One region of the Embleya sp. NPDC059213 genome, then DNA from elsewhere that is predicted to be linked to it. Evidence: riboswitches for the same ligand, from Rfam matches in the RefSeq annotation. Region 1 holds a riboswitch; each other region holds the start of a gene.
What was found. A riboswitch is a leader RNA that binds a small molecule or an ion and turns the genes downstream of it on or off. The one in region 1 is predicted to bind cobalamin.
Positions count from the first base shown of each region.

Region 2: it holds a riboswitch for cobalamin, as region 1 does, so the genes downstream of both, ACFXMF_RS30405 (ABC transporter substrate-binding protein) here and ACFXMF_RS41535 (CoA-acylating methylmalonate-semialdehyde dehydrogenase) in region 1, are expected to answer to the same signal.
Region 3: it holds a riboswitch for cobalamin, as region 1 does, so the genes downstream of both, ACFXMF_RS15030 (energy-coupling factor ABC transporter permease) here and ACFXMF_RS41535 (CoA-acylating methylmalonate-semialdehyde dehydrogenase) in region 1, are expected to answer to the same signal.
Region 4: it holds a riboswitch for cobalamin, as region 1 does, so the genes downstream of both, ACFXMF_RS23030 (cob(I)yrinic acid a,c-diamide adenosyltransferase) here and ACFXMF_RS41535 (CoA-acylating methylmalonate-semialdehyde dehydrogenase) in region 1, are expected to answer to the same signal.

Region 1 is NZ_JBHZAV010000215.1:5,990-10,106, forward strand. Features, by position in the region: gene ACFXMF_RS41530 (acyl-CoA dehydrogenase family protein) at 1-356, opposite strand, end outside; gene ACFXMF_RS41535 (CoA-acylating methylmalonate-semialdehyde dehydrogenase) at 361-1,860, opposite strand; cobalamin riboswitch at 2,060-2,230, opposite strand; gene ACFXMF_RS41540 (pyridoxamine 5'-phosphate oxidase family protein) at 2,250-2,690, opposite strand; gene ACFXMF_RS41545 (hypothetical protein) at 3,166-3,828, shown strand; gene ACFXMF_RS41550 (epoxide hydrolase family protein) at 3,874-4,117, opposite strand, start outside.
Region 2 is NZ_JBHZAV010000101.1:21,637-25,753, reverse strand. Features, by position in the region: gene ACFXMF_RS30410 (iron ABC transporter permease) at 1-1,019, opposite strand, end outside; gene ACFXMF_RS30405 (ABC transporter substrate-binding protein) at 1,016-2,005, opposite strand; cobalamin riboswitch at 2,161-2,400, opposite strand; gene ACFXMF_RS30400 (DeoR/GlpR family DNA-binding transcription regulator) at 2,507-3,310, opposite strand; gene galT (galactose-1-phosphate uridylyltransferase) at 3,483-4,117, shown strand, end outside.
Region 3 is NZ_JBHZAV010000032.1:51,713-55,829, forward strand. Features, by position in the region: gene ACFXMF_RS15020 (class II aldolase/adducin family protein) at 141-989, shown strand; gene ACFXMF_RS15025 (RDD family protein) at 1,149-1,694, shown strand; cobalamin riboswitch at 1,881-2,091, shown strand; gene ACFXMF_RS15030 (energy-coupling factor ABC transporter permease) at 2,119-2,832, shown strand; gene ACFXMF_RS15035 (energy-coupling factor ABC transporter substrate-binding protein) at 2,829-3,197, shown strand; gene cbiQ (cobalt ECF transporter T component CbiQ) at 3,202-3,945, shown strand; gene ACFXMF_RS15045 (ATP-binding cassette domain-containing protein) at 3,942-4,117, shown strand, end outside.
Region 4 is NZ_JBHZAV010000062.1:12,974-17,090, forward strand. Features, by position in the region: gene ACFXMF_RS23015 (phosphotransferase) at 1-173, shown strand, start outside; gene ACFXMF_RS23020 (hypothetical protein) at 217-1,056, opposite strand; gene ACFXMF_RS23025 ((2Fe-2S)-binding protein) at 1,400-2,215, opposite strand; gene ACFXMF_RS23030 (cob(I)yrinic acid a,c-diamide adenosyltransferase) at 2,191-2,781, opposite strand; cobalamin riboswitch at 2,841-2,968, opposite strand; gene ACFXMF_RS23035 (Ig-like domain-containing protein) at 3,213-3,950, shown strand; gene ACFXMF_RS23040 (DUF5708 family protein) at 4,075-4,117, opposite strand, start outside.

The sequences.
Region 1 (4,117 bases):
GCCAGATCTCGCATCGAGCACAGCCCCGGGAGCCAGCGGGCGCGCTGCTCCGGCGTACCGTGCCGGTCGATGGTCGCGGCGACCATGTTGTGGATCGAGTAGTAGGCGGCGATGGTCGGGCAACCGCCCGCCAGCGCCTCGTGGATCAGCGCGGAGTCGAGCCGATCGAGCCCCGAACCGCCCGCGTCCTCGCGGACGGTGATGCCGCCGAGGCCGAGGTCGGCGCCCTTGCGCAGGACGTCGACGGGGAAGTGGCTGGTGCGATCCCATTCGATCGCGTTCGGGGCGAGGTGTTCGCGGGCGAAGTCCCGGGTGGTTTCGACGATCGCGAGCTGGTCGTCGGTGAGCGTGGTCACCGGGTCAGTCCATCGTGGGGATGTCGAAGTTCGCGCTCTCGCGCGCGGTCGAGGGCCAGCGCGAGGTGATCGTCTTGGTCCGGGTGTAGAAGCGGATCGAGTCGGGCCCGTGCTGGTTGAGGTCGCCGAATCCGGATCGTTTCCAGCCACCGAAGGTGTGATAGGCCACCGGCACCGGGATGGGCACGTTGACGCCGACCATGCCGGTGTTCACCCGGCGGCCGAAGTCGCGGGCGGTGTCGCCGTCCCGGGTGAAGATGGCCACGCCGTTGCCGTACTCGTGCTCGCTCGGCAGCCGCAGCGCGTCCTCGTAGGAGGCCGCGCGGACCACGGACAACACCGGGCCGAAGATCTCCTCGCGGTACACCCGCATCGAGGTCGTCACGTGGTCGAACAGCGACGCGCCGACGAAGTAGCCGTCCTCGTGGCCGGGTACGCGCACGTCGCGGCCGTCCACGAGCAGCTTGGCGCCCTCGGCGACGCCGATGTCCAGGTAGCCGTGCACCCGATCGAGCGCGTCCCGGCCGACCAGCGGGCCGAAGTCGGCGTCCGGGTCGTGCGAGGGGCCCACGCGCAGCGTGGCGATCCGGGCGACGAGCTTTTCCACCAGCGCGTCGGCGGTCTCCGCGCCGACCGGAACCGCCACGGAGATGGCCATGCAGCGTTCCCCGGCGGAGCCGTAGCCGGCACCGATCAGCGCCTCGACGACCTGGTCGAGGTCCGCGTCCGGCATCACGATCAGGTGGTTCTTGGCGCCGCCGAAGCACTGGGCGCGCTTGCCGTTCGCGGTGGCGGAGGTGTAGACGTACTCGGCGATCGCGGTCGAGCCGACGAAGCCCAGGGCCTGTACGCGCGGGTCGGTCAGGAGTGTGTCGACGCTCTCCTTGCCGCCGTGGACCACGTTCAGCACGCCGGGCGGCAGGCCCGCCTCGACGAAGAGTTCGGCCAGGCGCAGTGGCACCGAGGGGTCGCGCTCCGAGGGCTTGAGCACGAACGCGTTGCCGCAGGCGATGGCCGGCGCGATCTTCCACAGCGGGATCATCGCCGGGAAGTTGAACGGGGTGATGCCGGCGACCACGCCGAGGGGTTGGCGCATCGAGTGCACATCGATGCCGGAGCCCGCGTTGTCGGTGAACTCGCCCTTGAGCAGGTGCGGGATGCCGGTGGCGAACTCCACGACCTCCAGGCCGCGTTGCAGGTCGCCGTGGGCGTCGGCGATGGTCTTGCCGTGCTCGGCCGACAGCAGCCGGGCCAGCGACTCGCGTTCGGGTTCGACCAGTTGCAGGAAGCGGGCCAGGACTCGGGCGCGCCGCTGCGGGTTCCAGGCGGCCCACGCGGGTTGGGCCTGCTCGGCGTCGGCGATGGCGGCCAGGGTGTCGGCGCGATCCGCGAGCGGAACGCGTGCCTGTACTCGACCGGTGTTGGGGTCGTACACGTCGCCGAACGCGCCGGATGCGCCGGGGACGTGCTTGCCGCCGATGAAATGGGAAAGTTCGCGGACCATGAACGACCTGTCTCTCGTCGGGTGCGATCCGGAGGTCGGGGCACGACCCGGGTGTGCAACGTCGGCGCGGGTGCGCGTGGTTGCCCGGTGCGGGTCGACGTCGAAGTGGTCAGGAAAACCTGGTGGGTTCGACGTTCGCAGGATCATCCGGGGCGAGGGCGCGGACCGGTGTCATGCGTGTTTGCTCCATCCTCGTGGACAACACGGATATACCCGCGGCCGGTATCCTGACTTCCGGATCGACGCACGATGCCCGCCTTCCCGGCCTTCGCCAGTGGCTTGGTGCTGCGGCAGCGCACTCCCCGGTCACAGTGGCGGGACCATGCCGGATTCACACCGACTTCCCTGCACCGCGGACCTTGTAGTTGAAGACGATATAGTCGGACGTCCTAGTAAGTCCAGTGCCGGCCGTGCCCCGACGGCCGGCGTTCGAGGGCGAGTCCGGTGACGAGTTCCGAGGTGACCCGGATCCACACCTGATCCTCGCCGAGGCCGTCGAGGTCGGGCAGCAGACGATCCAGGTGGGCGACGACGTGCGGATCGCCGACCCGGGAGGCGTGTCCGGTCACGGTGCCCGTCCAGCCGGTGCGGGTGGCCCGGTCGACGTGGTCGGCCTGGAACGCGACCACCGCGTCGTGCGCGGCCTTCGCGAGCGAGGAGTCGAGCGGGGCCCGGAACACCACACACTCGCGATCGACGGCGAACGCCACCAGGTGCACGGCCGGCAGCGCGCCCTCGCTCACCACGACGCGTCCCAGTCGGGCGTCGGCCATCAACCGCAACGCCTCATGGCGACCGAGGGGACGTTTCAGCACGGCGTCTTCGCTCATTTCCAACCCTTTGGCCCGCCCCCGACCGGGGGCCGGTCCGGCCGCTTCCCCGGGCGATGGGTGCGGCGGCCGGGCCGACCTCGGCTGCGCACGAAGCAGGTACGGCCGGGCTCGACCGCGCTCTCCGTGCGGGCCGACCCGGTGGGTCGGCCGCACCCCCGACTCTGCTCCCGGTCCGTGCGGTCGAGCAGGGCCGTTGGGCCCGGTCGGGTTCGGCGAAGGTCCTCGGCCGGCGGGGGATCGGGGAGCAGCGGTCCCCGCGGGACGTCGAGGTCGCAGGGCGTGCGCTTCGGGGGAGTGCGCCCTGCCGGTGCTTCCGTGCTCCGTCCGATGCGCGCGTCGGCGGCCGAGCGGCCGGGCACGGATGCACACGCGACACCGGGCGCCCCGCCCGCCGCCCCAGGGCCCACCCACTTGATCCACCCGTCCGGCCGCCGTGCGGCTGCCGGACGCCTGCCAGGAATACGAGGAAACGATGACCGACCTCGAATCGCCGCGCGTGCGCTGCAGCGCGGCCCCCGGCGGCCGCCCCGGCCGCCGGCCGAAGCGTGGACACGGCGTTCCCGCGGGGGATTTACGCACGCCCGCGACCTACGACCCCGAATACCGGATCTGGATGGTCGCCCACCTGGCCCGCCTACTGGACCGAGGCCCCGACCCGGTACTGCTGAGCCTGGGCCGCGGCACCGGGCCGGTCGAAGCCGAACTGGCGCGCGCCGGACACCGAGTGCTCGCCGTGGACGTGCCACCGGAGGCCGTCGACCCGGCCCGCCGCCAAGGCGTCGACGTCGTGCGTGCGGACGTCCCGGACCGGACGTTGCCGAGCGGTGCCCGGATCGTCGTCTACGCCGACGGCCTCGGCTGCCGGCCGAACCACCCGACCCGGGGCCTGCGTTCGATCCTGGAACGGGTCCGCGCCTGGTCGCCGGCCGGCACCGGCGGCCTGGTGGTGGCCGACGACCCGCCCCGGGCCGGCCGGGCCCTCGGGAAGGTCCCCGGCCTGTCCTGGCTCGCCGCCCTCGCGCTGGCCGACGAAGCCGAACTGGCCGGCTTCCGGGACGTGACCGCCGCCACGATCGGCTACCTGCACCCCCGGACCGGCCCGCGCGAGCGCGCGATCGTCACGGCCCACCACTGAACACCGCCCGGCGCGCACCATCGACACCGCAACACCGGCCCGGGGCTACCGCGACAGCGCCGCCCGATAGGGCCGGAAGAACGCGCGCAGCTCCTCCGCGTACAGCTCGGGCTCCTCGAACGCCGCGAAGTGCCCGCCGCGCGGGGGCTCGGTCACTCGCACGACGTTCGTCATGCGCTCCAGCCAGGCCCGCGGCGGGCGCACGACGTCACCGGCGAAGAGCGAGAATCCGGAGGGTACTTCCACCCGCCGGGCGTGCTGCGCGAGCGGGATCGCGGCGTTCGCCCGG
Region 2 (4,117 bases), on a different contig from region 1:
GCGAACACCGCACCCAACAGCGCGGCGACCGGCAACGCCCGCCGGTGATCGGCCCCGACCAGCAGCCGCACCACGTGCGGCAACATCAGGCCGACGAAGCCGATCACCCCGCTGACCGCCACCACGACCCCGGTGAGCACCGCCGCGAGCAGGAACATCCCCTGCCGGAACCGCTGGACGTCCAGGCCCAGTGCGGCGGCGCTCTCCTCGCCGGCCAGCAGCAGGTTGAGGTTGCGCGCCTGGAGCAGCAGTACGACCAGGCCGATCGCGAGCGCGAGGGCCGGTACCAGCAGCAGCGTCCAGCGGGCCGAGCCGAACCCGCCCAGCGTCCAGAACAGCACCTGGGCGGCGAGTTGCGGATCCGGCGAGGTCAGGACGAGCAGGCTGGTCAGCGAGGACAACACGGCGCTGACCGCGACCCCGGCCAGGACCAGCCGCACGGCGGTGACCCGGCCACCGGAGCGGGCCACCGAGAACACCACGAGCAGGGTGATCAGCCCGCCGGCGAACGCGGCCGCGTTGAGGGTGAGCGCGCCGAGCGACAGGCCGCCGACCGAGGCCACGCCCCAGCGCATCACCAGCACCGCGCCGGTGGCCGCGCCGGAGGAGACACCGAGCACGTCCGGCCCGGCCAGCGGGTTGCGCACGATCGCCTGGATCACCATGCCCACCACCGCCAGCGTCGCGCCGACGACGGCCGCGAGCAGCACCCTGGGCAGCCGGGTGTCGGCGATGATCAGGTCGTGGGCGCGGCTCCAGGACGGTTGCACCCACGCGTCCCCGCCGATGCGATGCGCGAGGATGCGCCAGGTCTCCGACCACGGCACCGGCACCGAGCCCACCAGCAACCCGGCCGTCGCCGCCGCGAACAGCGCCACGAGCAGCACGCCGACCACCAGCGACAGCCGTACCCGGCCGCCCGGCACGTCGGCCGGCGGGCCCCGGTCCGGCGGCGGCGCCGCGCCCTCCCCACGGAGCACCGCGATCCGGGCCGCCGTCGGGTCCCGATCGATCGTCATGACCGGTCGGGGTGGAGCTGCTTAGCGAGTTCCTCGACCGCGTCCACCGAGCGCGGCCCCGGCTGGGCGACGGACAGCGAGATCACCGGGAAGGCGTTCGCCCGCAGCGCGGGTACGTCGGCGAGCACCGGAGTGGCCCTGAGCGTGGTGATCTTGGCCTCCGCCGACGGCGTCACGTAGTCGTAGATCAGCACCACGTCCGGTTTGCGTTCGGCGACCTGCTCCCAGGAGACCTTGGTCCAGCGCTCGTTCAGGTCGGCGAACACGTTGCGGCCGCCGGCGCGGGTGATGATCTCGTTGAGCATCGAGTTGCCGCCGGTGGTCTGCGCCGCGTCGGCGCCGGAGTTGTACACGAAGACCTTGACCGGTGCGGCGCCCGCGAGACGCGCGGTGACCGCGTCCAGCCGCCCGCGCAGTGCGGCGACGGAGCCTTCGGCGCGCTCGGACACGCCGAAGATGCCGCCGATGGAGCGCAGTTCGCCGTAGAGCTGTTCGAAGGTGACCGGTGCCTTGGCGCAGCCCTCGGGATTGAGGTGGGTCTTGATGTTCAGTTCGCCGAGTCGGGCGCGGGTGTGGCCGGACGACTCGGAGAAGCCGTCGGGGTAGCCCGAGTAGACGAAGTCGGGCGTGGCTTCGAGCAGTTTCTCCAGCGAGGGTTGCGCGTCGGCGAGCACCGGGATGCGCCCGTACGCCTCCCGGTATCTGTCGCCGATGGTGCGGCCCTTGAGGTACGCGGTGCCCACCATCTTGTCGGCCAGGCCCAGTTCGAGCATCAGCTCGGTGGCGTTGGAGGTGAGCGTGGCGGCGCGCTGCGGCGGCCGGTCGTAGGTCGTGCTCACACCGCAGTTGTCGGTGTCGGTGTACGGCTTGTACGCGGTGGGTGCGGGGGCGCTCGCCTTCTTGTCCTGCACCGCCCCGCCGCACGCGGTTGCGAACAGTGCGAGCGCGGCGACCGCCGCGGCCCACGAGTGTCGGCTGCGGCCCATCGGTGTCCGCGTTCGTATCGGCGTCGGCATCGTCGAAGCTCTCCCTTGCGAGTCCTCGTCGGGGGAACTCGGGAGGGAGGGAGCGCGGCGGCGGACACCGCTCGGCGCCGTCGTCCGACGGACCCGCCCGCGAGGTCCCGGAAGTCCGCGTGCGCGAGGCGAACGCGGGCGACGGCAGGTCTTCGGACTCGTGGGCGGGTTCCGCGGGCCACGGGTGCGTGGCCGGGTCGTCCTACCGGTCGCCGCTTCCCGGATCCCGTTTCACCGGGCCCAGTGCTGATGGCGACTTTCGTTCCCACTTACCGCTGCGGGGCAGTTCCGGATTCGCACCGGATTCCCTCTTGCGACACCCGGAATCGGTCGAAGCCGGGTGAACCGTTCGCAAGGGCAGCCTAACCATGGGCGCCGCGGCGGCCGAGCGAGGGTGCTTTTTCGGCTGCCGCTCGGGCGACTTCGGCTGCCGCCCGGGCGACTTCGGCTGCCGCCCGGCGACTTCGGCCGCTACTGGGCGACCAGGATCTCCAACCCGGCGTCGCGCAGCGCGTCGAGCGTGTCCCGGTCGGCCGGGCCGCTGGTGATCAGCAGGTCGATGTCCGCCAGCGGGCACACCTCGGCGAGTTCGATCCGGCCCAGCTTCGAGCCGTCGGCGACCACGACCCGACGCCCGGCGGCCCGCAACATCGCCCGCTTGGCCTCGGCCTCGGGCAGGTTCACGTTGGTGATGCCACCCGTGGGGTGCACGCCGTTGCAGCCGAGGAAGACCGTGTCCGCGTGGATGCGCTCCAGGATGTGGTCACCGAGCGGATTGATCAGCGAGTGCTGCAACGGACGCAGCGTGCCGCCGGTGACCACGACGGAGAACCGGGGGATGGCCCGCTCCAGCTCCAGCGCGATGGTCAGTCCGTTGGTGAACACCACGAGGTCGCGCAGGTCGCCGCGGTCCACCAGGGCGCGGGCCACGAACGTGGTGGTGGTGCCCACGTCCAGGACCACGCTCTCGGACGGCGACACCAGCGCCGCGGCGGCCCGCCCGATCAGCGTCTTCGCGGGCGACGCCGAGGTCAGCGCCTCCTCGAAGGACGGCTCGACCCGGGGATCGCGGCCGGTGAACATCGCACCGCCGCGGACCCGGCGCAACCGGCCCTGGCGCTCCAACACCTCCAGGTCGGCCCGGACCGTCACCCGCGAGATGCCGAACGCCTCGGCCAGGTCGGTGACCTTGGCGAAGCCGCGGTCCGCGATCGTCGCGGCCATCCGGGCGCGGCGGCCCTCGGCGGGCAGACCGTCGGTGTCGTCGTCAGGCATGGGCAGCATCTTGCGGACACCTTCCGAAACTTGTCAAACCGCAGCCGGAGCCGCCGAGATGACGACGCGATTCGACGGGATTGGCAGGCATCTCGGGGTCTCAGGACTTTCCCAGAGTCTTCTCATCACTTTCTCATTGACAAGTTTTGGAAAGCTTCGCAAAATTGGAGACATGAAGAAGACTCAGGCCGTCATGGCCGACGGTCGCGAGATCGTCTACTACGACACGCGGGACGACGCGGTCCGCACCGCCGTCGACCCGCGAGATCTCGCGCCCGTGGTGAGCGGGTCCGAGATGCGCTACGACCGACTGCTCGACGAATGGGTCGTGGTCGCCTCGCATCGGCAGACCCGGACCCACCTGCCCGCCGCCGACGCGTGCCCGCTGTGTCCGTCCACGCCCGAGCGGGCCACCGAGGTCGCCGAGGCCGACTACGAGGTGGTCGTCTTCGAGAACCGCTTCCCGTCGATGTCCGGCTCGTCGGTGTCCGGGCCCGGCGCGGTCGACCGGCCCGAACCCGGCTGGGACCGCGACCCGTTCCCGCGCCGGCCGTCCGGCGGACGGTGCGAGGTGGTGTGCTTCACCCCCGAACACGACGCGTCCTTCAAGGACCTCACCCCCGAGCGCGCGCGCCTGGTGCTGGACGCCTGGACCGATCGCACCGCCGAGTTGTCCGCGCTGCCCGGCGTCGAGCAGGTGTACTGCTTCGAGAACCGCGGTCGGGAGATCGGCGTCACGCTGCCGCACTCGCACGGGCAGATCTACGCCTACCCGTTCGTCACGCCGCGCACGGCCACCATGGTCGC
Region 3 (4,117 bases), on a different contig from region 1:
GGAAACCCGACCCGAACGACGACGGGGCGCTAAACTCCCCGGCTTCGCACGAACGAACGCCCGCCGAGGGCTGTCCCCGGATGTGACTCGCCGGTAGCGTCGGCCGAAGTCCCGCGCGCGCCGAGTCCGAGGAGATGGACATGTCCGACACCGATGCCCAGCAGGCCCAGGACGTGCAGGCCCAGGCCCCGCCGCAACCGGTGTCGCCCGCGGACCTGACCTTCGCGCTGCCGCCCACGTTCGACACCGTCGAGCGGGAGCGCCGGCACCGCAAGGAGCGATTGACCGCGGCCCTGCGGCTGTTCGGCCGATTCGGCTTCGAGGAGGGCGTGGCCGGGCACATCACGGCGCGCGACCCGGAGTTCACCGACCACTTCTGGGTCAACCCGTTCGGGATGTCGTTCAAGCACATCACCGTGGACGACCTGATCCTGGTCAACCACGACGGGCAGGTCGTCGAGGGCCGATTCCACGTCAACCAGGCCGCGTTCGCGATCCACTCGCAGATCCACGCGGCCCGCCCGGACGTGGTCGCGGCGGCGCACAGCCACTCCGTGCACGGGCGGGCGATCTCCGCGCTCGGCGTCCGGCTCGAACCGATCACCCAGGACGTGTGTCCCTTCTACGAGGACCACGAGGTGTTCGACGACTACGCGGGCGTCGTGCTCGACGCCGAGGAGGGGCGCCGGATCGCCAAGACGCTCGGCCCGCGCAAGGCGCTGATCCTGCGCAATCACGGCCTGCTCACGGTCGGGCAGTCGGTCGACGCCGCGGCGTGGTGGTTCATCACCATGGAGCGCTCCTGCCAGGTGCAACTGCTCGCCCGGGCGGCCGGCGAGCTCAAGCCGATCTCACCGGAGAACGCGCGGCTGACCCGCGAGCAACTGGGCAACGACACGGTGGCCTGGATCAACTACAAGCCGCTCTACGACGTGATCAGCCGCTCCGAGCCGGACCTGTTCGGGGCCCAGGGGCCGATGACGCTCTGATCGCCGCGGTCACCGGATCGCGACGTTCCCACGCTTGCGGTGACCGCTCGATCACCCGCTGCCGCCCGGTCGGCACCCGTGTGCGCCGACCGGGCGCAATCTCGGCGATATCCGGTCGCGGCGGGAGTCAACCCGCCCGGTTGCGGAAAGTACAAAGGCATGTACGAACGGAGCCTTCCGCAGCACTTCGCGCGTTCGGCGCGCCCCGCCCGGTCGGGTGCCCGAGTGTGGCTGCCCGAGGTCGAGAGCCGGCTCGATCCGTTGGTGTTGTGGCGTCGATTCGGCCAGTTCCTGGTGGACGTGGTGGCGTCGGCGCTGTTGCCCGGAGCCGCGATGTTCCTGTTCGTCCTGCTGCCCACGCACCCCGACGGTTCGATCCGCAGCGGTCCGCTGACCGCGACGATCACCGCCGGCGTGGTCGTGGTCGCGGTCGCGATCCTGTTCTGGTACTGGGTGCTGCGACCCGCCGAGCACGACGGGCGCACCTGGGGCATGCAGGTGTTCGGCATCCGCGTCGTGGACGTCTCCGGGGGACGCGCCGGCCGACGCCAACTCGGGACCCGTTGGCTGCTGTTGCTCGTCGACGCCTTCGCGCTCGGGGCGATCGGGCTGACCGCGGTGCTCACCAGCGAGCGGCGCCAGCGGGTCGGCGACCGGGTGGCGGGCACCCTGGTGGTCCGCGGTCGCGGACCCGGCCTGGACTGAGCGGCCCGCGCGGTGTCGGGCCGCGGGTCGGTGCCACCCGCCGCCCTCCCCCGTCGCGCCCGCGAACGGCCCGTCCCCGCACCTCGACGGCGTGCCGGAATGCGGCTATTGCTCGACCGCTCCGCCCCTCTTGTGGCCTTGCGCACGGTTTGCAAATGCCACCTTGTCGCCATGTCCATCCGACCACTAGTGTCGGCTCGCCGTGGTGTTCGGGAAGCCGGTTCGATGCCGGCGCGGCCCTCGCCACTGTGATCGGGAAGTTCTCCTCCATCCCCGCGGAAACGTTGAGTCGTCGCCTCGGGGAAGCCACTGGGACCGCTTGCGCGGCCCCGGGAAGGCGGAGACGTGAACGTACGACCCGTCAGCCAGGAGACCGGCCACGGCGATCGTCCGTCCACGAGGTGTTGGAGAGGGACCCTTCCTCATGCATATCGCCGAGGGCTATCTACCCTGGGAACACGCCGTCGCCTGGGGCGTCGCGTCGACCCCGTTCGTCGTACACGGCGCCCGCGCGCTCACCCGCGAGGTGCGCGACCGCCCCGAGAACACCCTGCTGCTGGGCGCTTCGGGCGCCTTCTCGTTCGTCCTGTCCGCGCTGAAGATCCCTTCGGTCACCGGGAGTTGCTCGCATCCCACCGGCACCGGGCTGGGCGCCATCCTGTTTCGACCACCGATCGTGGCCGTGCTGGGCACGATCACCCTGCTCTTCCAGGCGCTGTTGCTGGCGCACGGCGGGCTGACCACGCTCGGCGCGAACGTGTTCTCGATGGCCATCGTCGGCCCGTGGGCCGGCTACGGCGCCTATCGGCTGGCCCGCTCGCTGCTCGATCGACGCGGCGGCACCATGCCGCTGGATGTCGCGGTGTTCCTGGGCGCGTTCGTCGCCGACCTGAGCACCTACTGCGTCACCAGCGTGCAGCTCGCGCTGGCCTTCCCCGACCCCGACAGCGGATTCGCCGGTGCCCTGGCCAAGTTCGGCGGCATCTTCTCGCTCACCCAGATCCCGCTGGCGATCAGCGAGGGTCTGCTGACCGTGCTGGTCGTACGCCTGCTGCGGCAGTCCAGTCGCGGCGACCTCATCCGCCTCGGCGTGCTCACGGACGCGCGGGTCGCCCGCGAGGAGGAGAAGAGCAAGTGAAGCGCTCGACGAAGATCAACCTGCTGATCGTGCTGGCCGTGGTGCTGCTCGCGGCGCTGCCCGTGGTGTTCGGGATGGGCGACCACAAGGACGAGCCGTTCACCGGCGCCGACTCCCAGGCGGAGACCGCGATCACCGAGAACGACCCGGACTACAAACCGTGGTTCAGCCCGCTGTACGAACCGCCGTCCGGCGAGATCGAGTCCGGTCTGTTCGCGTTGCAGGCCGCCCTCGGCGCGGGCGTGGTCGGTTACATGTTCGGCGTCAAGCGCACCCGGCGCCGACTCGCGCCGGAGGCGGCGGATACGCCCGACGAGCCGGCGGACACCACCGGCGAGGCACCGGTATCGGTCCCGGGTCGCTGATTCCGTGTTGCCGATCGACGCGGCGGCGCACGCGAGTTCGTGGCGCCGCCGCCATCCGGCCGACAAGGCCGTGCTCTCCTTCGGGCTGCTCGGATGCGCGGTGGCGCTGCCGCCGTGGCCCGGCGCGGTGCTGGTCGCCGCGACCGTGCTGGTGATCGCGTTCGGGTTCGCGAAGGTGCCCGCCCGGCGACTGTGGCGGGCCGCCCGGGCACCGCTGGGCTTCGCCGCGACCGGCGCCCTGACGCTGCTCGTGACCATCGGCGCGGACGGCGTCGGCTGGGCCGAGGACGGGCCGCGGCGCGCGGCCGAGTTGCTGGTCCGCTCCGGTGCCGCCGGTCTGGCGATGTTGCTGTTCGCGTTCACCACGCCGCTGTCGGACGTGTTGCCCAGACTGACCCGGGTGGGTGTCCCGGCCGCCGTGGTGGACGTCGCGGCGGTGATGTACCGGATGTTGTTCCTGCTCTACGACACGACCGCGCGGATCAACCAGGCGCAGGCCGGCCGGCTGGGCCACCGCACCCGGCGGGCCCGCTGGCGGTCGGTGGCCGGGCTCGGCTCGGCGGTGTTCGTGCACGCGTTCGCCCGCGCCCAGCGGCTGGAGGCGGGCCTGGCCGGGCGCGGCTACGACGGGCGGCTGCGGGTGCTGGTGGACGAGGTACCGATCTCGCGCGCCTTCGTGGCGGGCTCCCTGACCCTGGTGGCGGCGGTCGTCGCCGCCACCCTTCTCCTGGTATCGGTGGTGCCGTGATTCCGTTGCGTGTACGAGAGATCGGCTATGCCTACCAGGACGGGCCGCCGGTGTTGAGCGACCTGTCCCTGACCGTTTCGGCCGGGCGGGCGCTGGCCCTGCTCGGGCCGAACGGCAGCGGGAAGACCACGCTGCTGCGGCTGTTGACCGGCGGTCTGGTGCCGGACTCGGG
Region 4 (4,117 bases), on a different contig from region 1:
CCTCGGAGCTCAATGCCGCGTTGCCGGCCGAGTACGCGCGGGGCGCGGGGCGGTCGGAGGCGGACGTACGGGTCGCGATCGCCGCGACGGCGCCCGCGAGGTACGGGCCCGGCGCGGACGAGGCGACCCGACGGGTGTTGCGGATGTGGACGCGGGAGGCGTCGGCCGGCTGAGCGCCCGGGAGCCGGGTGCCGGCGGGTCGTCGCGCCCTCGTCCCTATCGGCGCGACCTGCGGAGCGCCCAGATCAGGACCAGGACGGTCGTCGCAGCAGCGATGGCAGCGGGGATCGGACGGCTGCGGACCTCCGCCGCGCCGGCCAGGCTCGCGTGCCGGAGCGGGTCGGGGGTGTGGTCGAAGAGCTGGTTGCCGGCCGCGTGGCCGACCTCGACGGTGCGGTCCTTGGCGTGGCCGACCCGGTTTCCCGCCACCTCGCGGGCCCGGGCGGCGCCGTGGCCGGCGGCTTCCTTGACCTGCTCGGCGCGGTGGCCGGCGGCTTCCTTGGCCTGTTCGGCCCGGTGACCGGCGGCCTCCTTGACCTGCTCGGCCCGGCGCTCGACGGCCTCCTTGGCCTGTTCGGCGCGATGTCCGGCGGTCTCCTTGGCCTGTTCGGCGCGATGTCCGGCGGTCTCCTTGGCCTGTTCGGCGCGGTGCACGGCGGCCTCCTTGGCCTGCGCGGTCCTGTGTCGGGTGGTCTCCTTGGCCTGGTCGGCCCGGTCGCGGACCGCGTCCTCGGCCGACTCGGCCCGGTCGGCCACGGCGGCCGCGATCCGTTGCGCCCGGCGCCGGGTGCGCGGCGCGGCGCGGTCGATCCGCTCGGCCGCCTCGCCGACCTTGCGGTGGATCGCCTCGGGCGGCTCGGCCTGGGTCAACTCCTCCACGGCGTGGTCCACTTGCTCCTGTTTGTGGCCGGGTGTGCGCTCCTGCCGGGGAAGCTCGGACGGCACGCGGGGTTCGACGACGGAATCGGCGGGCGGTGGCACGGTCGGGTCGACGGCGATCTCGTCGGGCTCGCGCGACGCGGACCTGCCGCCGGGCTCTCGGCCTGGGGTACTCATCGGTGCGTACTCCTCTTCACGGTCTCGATGTCCTCGCGTCATCGCCGAGGACCGCGCGCCCTGCGTCTGCCCGGCGAGCGGCCGGTCATTCGTCCTCGGCGGCCCTTCGACGGCCGGGGCCGTCTCCCCGATCCTGCCGGGGGCGCAGACCCGGCAGGACCGAGGACACGGTCCCGGCGTTCGGTGCGTCGATGCCGGAATCGGTGTCTCCGGGACGAGGCTAGGAAAGTCCGCGCCGCAGATCCGGGAATGTCACCCGGATGCGCGGCGGCGTGTCCGATGGATCACCCGCTCGGCCGGATCCGGAGCGCGCCCCGGGGGCCGAGCGGGCGATCGTACGCGGTCAGTGTGCGCCGTCACGCCCGCGCGCCGACGACCCGATCCGGACCCGGGTCGGTTGCGGCGGCTTGTCGTGGAAGACGCAGTCGCCGCACGTACCGCCGCCGGGAATCCGGTAGTACAGGCAGCACGTGGTGCGCCGGAACGCGCCCAGGGCGCCGTGCAGCCCACTCCCTCGCAGCAGGCCCGTGGCCAACAGACCGTCGGCGAACGACCGGGTCGTCGTCACGAGTTCCGGCTCGTCCGGCGCCGGGTGCCGGTGCAGCACCCGGGCCGCACCCACCAGCGCCGACGCGGCGTTGCCGGCCAGCAGGCGCTCCGCGATCGGCACCACCGCCCGAGTGGCCCGGGCCAGCGGCACCAGGTGCGCGGTCATCACCGCGGCGTACACCCGGTCGATCCCGGCCCGGTCCGCGAGCACCGGCGTCGGGATCGGATCCGGCGCCCACAGTTCGATCGCACCGCTCGCCGGGAAGCGCCAGTGCGTCCGGACCGGGTCCAGGTCCGGCACGACCCGACCGAGCACCGCCGCGCCGAGCGCCACCGACCACAACCGCGAGGCCACGCCCAGGTACAGGATCGACGCGGCGACCCGCGGCTCGTCGGTGCGCAACCGGCCCCGCACGTACTCCACCCGGGCCGCCCACGCGTCGGGCGCGGCGCGGTCGTACAACTCGACCAACGGCCGAAAGCCCGCGCCGTCGGCGATCGCTCCGGTCCGCAGCACGAAGTAGGGCCCCACCTCGGCGACTCGGGCCATCGCGTCGCCGACCTCGGGCCGTGCCGCCGAACCGCTCAGCGGTTGTCGCCCGGACGCCACAGCAGATCACCCGCGCCACCCGCGTCGGCCCGTCGGGCGAGCACGAACAGCAGGTCGGACAGCCGGTTGAGGTAGCGCGCGGTGAGCGGGTTCACCGTCGCGGACCCACCCGCCGCCGGTTCGTCCGCCTCGATCAGCGCCCAGGTCGAACGTTCGGCGCGCCGGGCCGCGGTGCGGGCCACGTGCAGCAGGGCCGCGGCGGGGCTGCCGCCGGGCAGGACGAACGAGCGCAGCGTGGGGAGTTCCGCGTTGAACGCGTCGCAGTGCTCCTCCAGCCGGGCCACGTCGGCCTCGGTGATCCGCAGCCGGGTGTCGCCTTCGGCGATCGGCGCGCACAGGTCCGCGCCGACGTCGAACAGGTCGTGTTGCAGTTGGGCCAACACCGCACGGGTCTGCGGCTCCGGGTCGCCGAGCGCGAGCACGACCCCGATCGCCGCGTTGGTCTCGTCCGTGTCGGCGTAGGCCGCCAACCTCGGATCGGTCTTGCGCGTCCGGGAGTTGTCGCCCAGCGCGGTGGTACCGGCATCGCCGGTACGGGTGTAGATCCGGCTCAGTACCAAGGACATGGCGCAGCACCGGCCTCTCTCGGGGAAATCCGCCCCGGTTGGTGAGGTGGCGACGACGTGAGTCTCCTGGCTCTCGGCTCTTCGCTCCTCCCGGCCTTCCCACCCCGTCGCGGGGTCGTGGCCGGTGTGGGAGTCGCTCCCCGATCACAGTGGCGGGACCGCGTCGGATTCACACCGACTTCCTCGTACCGCCGTCGCATAGCGCCTCCCACCATGACACGCGCGCCGGGCCGGGTCCACTGTCGGGCCCGGTCGGTCCACGCTTGTGGGTGAAGCTCGCCGCCGCTCCGCGTGCCGCGTCGCGAACCGGTGGGCACTGCGCACAGGATCGGGGTTCGAGAGCGGCTCCCTCGGCCGGCATCGGATCCGGCGGGCGCCGGCCGACCCATCCCAGATCCGGCCGTGTCCGGACCAGAGTGCCGGAGGATTGTGTGGCCACGGTTTCCGGAACACCCGAACCGGCCGTCCGGATGCGTCGAGTCGGTGTGGTGCTCGTGTGGTGCGCGGTGTTGTTCGGTGTGGGCGCCGGGTGCCCCGCCGTTGCCGTGGTGCCCATCCCGTCGCTGCCGCCCGTGGTCGCCGGCCCGGCCGGCGACTCCGCTCCGGGCTCGCGTGTCGACCGGGTACGGCCGAACGGCGGGTTCGCAGCGCCGATGCCGGCCGCGCCGCGGGCCGTCACGGATCGGGTCGGCACTCGCGCCGGGCAGTCGGTGGACGTCCCGGTGCTGGCCGGCGACACCGGTGAGGGGCTGGCCCTGGTGTCGCACACCAATCCCGAGCACGGTCTGGTCCTCGACGTCGAGGGCGCTCCGGACGAGGGCACGACGGAGGCCGTGTTGCGCTACACGCCGGGGCCGGGCTTCGCCGGGCGCGACGGCTTCCATTACACGATCGTCGACCGGCTCGGCCGCCAGGCCACCGCGACCGTGCGGATCGACGTGGCGGCCGATCCGGGAGCGGCGGAACGGGCGGTCGAGCCGAGGACGGGCCGGCTCGGCGTGCCTCGCGGCGTCGACGAACTGCGGGCGCCGGCGGCCGTGACGCGGCAGGGCGGGCACGATTCGGGCGGCGGGCTGTTGCTGTCGGCCTTCCTGGGCTCGGCGTTGCTCGGCGCGGGCATCCTGGGTTGGGTGGCGCACCGTCGGCCGGGGCGGCGGCAGGTGCGCTGAACGGGGTGATCGGCGGGCCGATCGCCGGGCCGGTCACCGAACCGATCACCGAAGCGATCGGGAAGCGACCGGAAAGCAGTCGGGACGCGATCACCGGGCCGTTCGCCGCGCTCGGCGCACCCGGTCAGGGCTTTCGGGCCTCCCGGGCCTCCCCGGCCTCGCGGGTC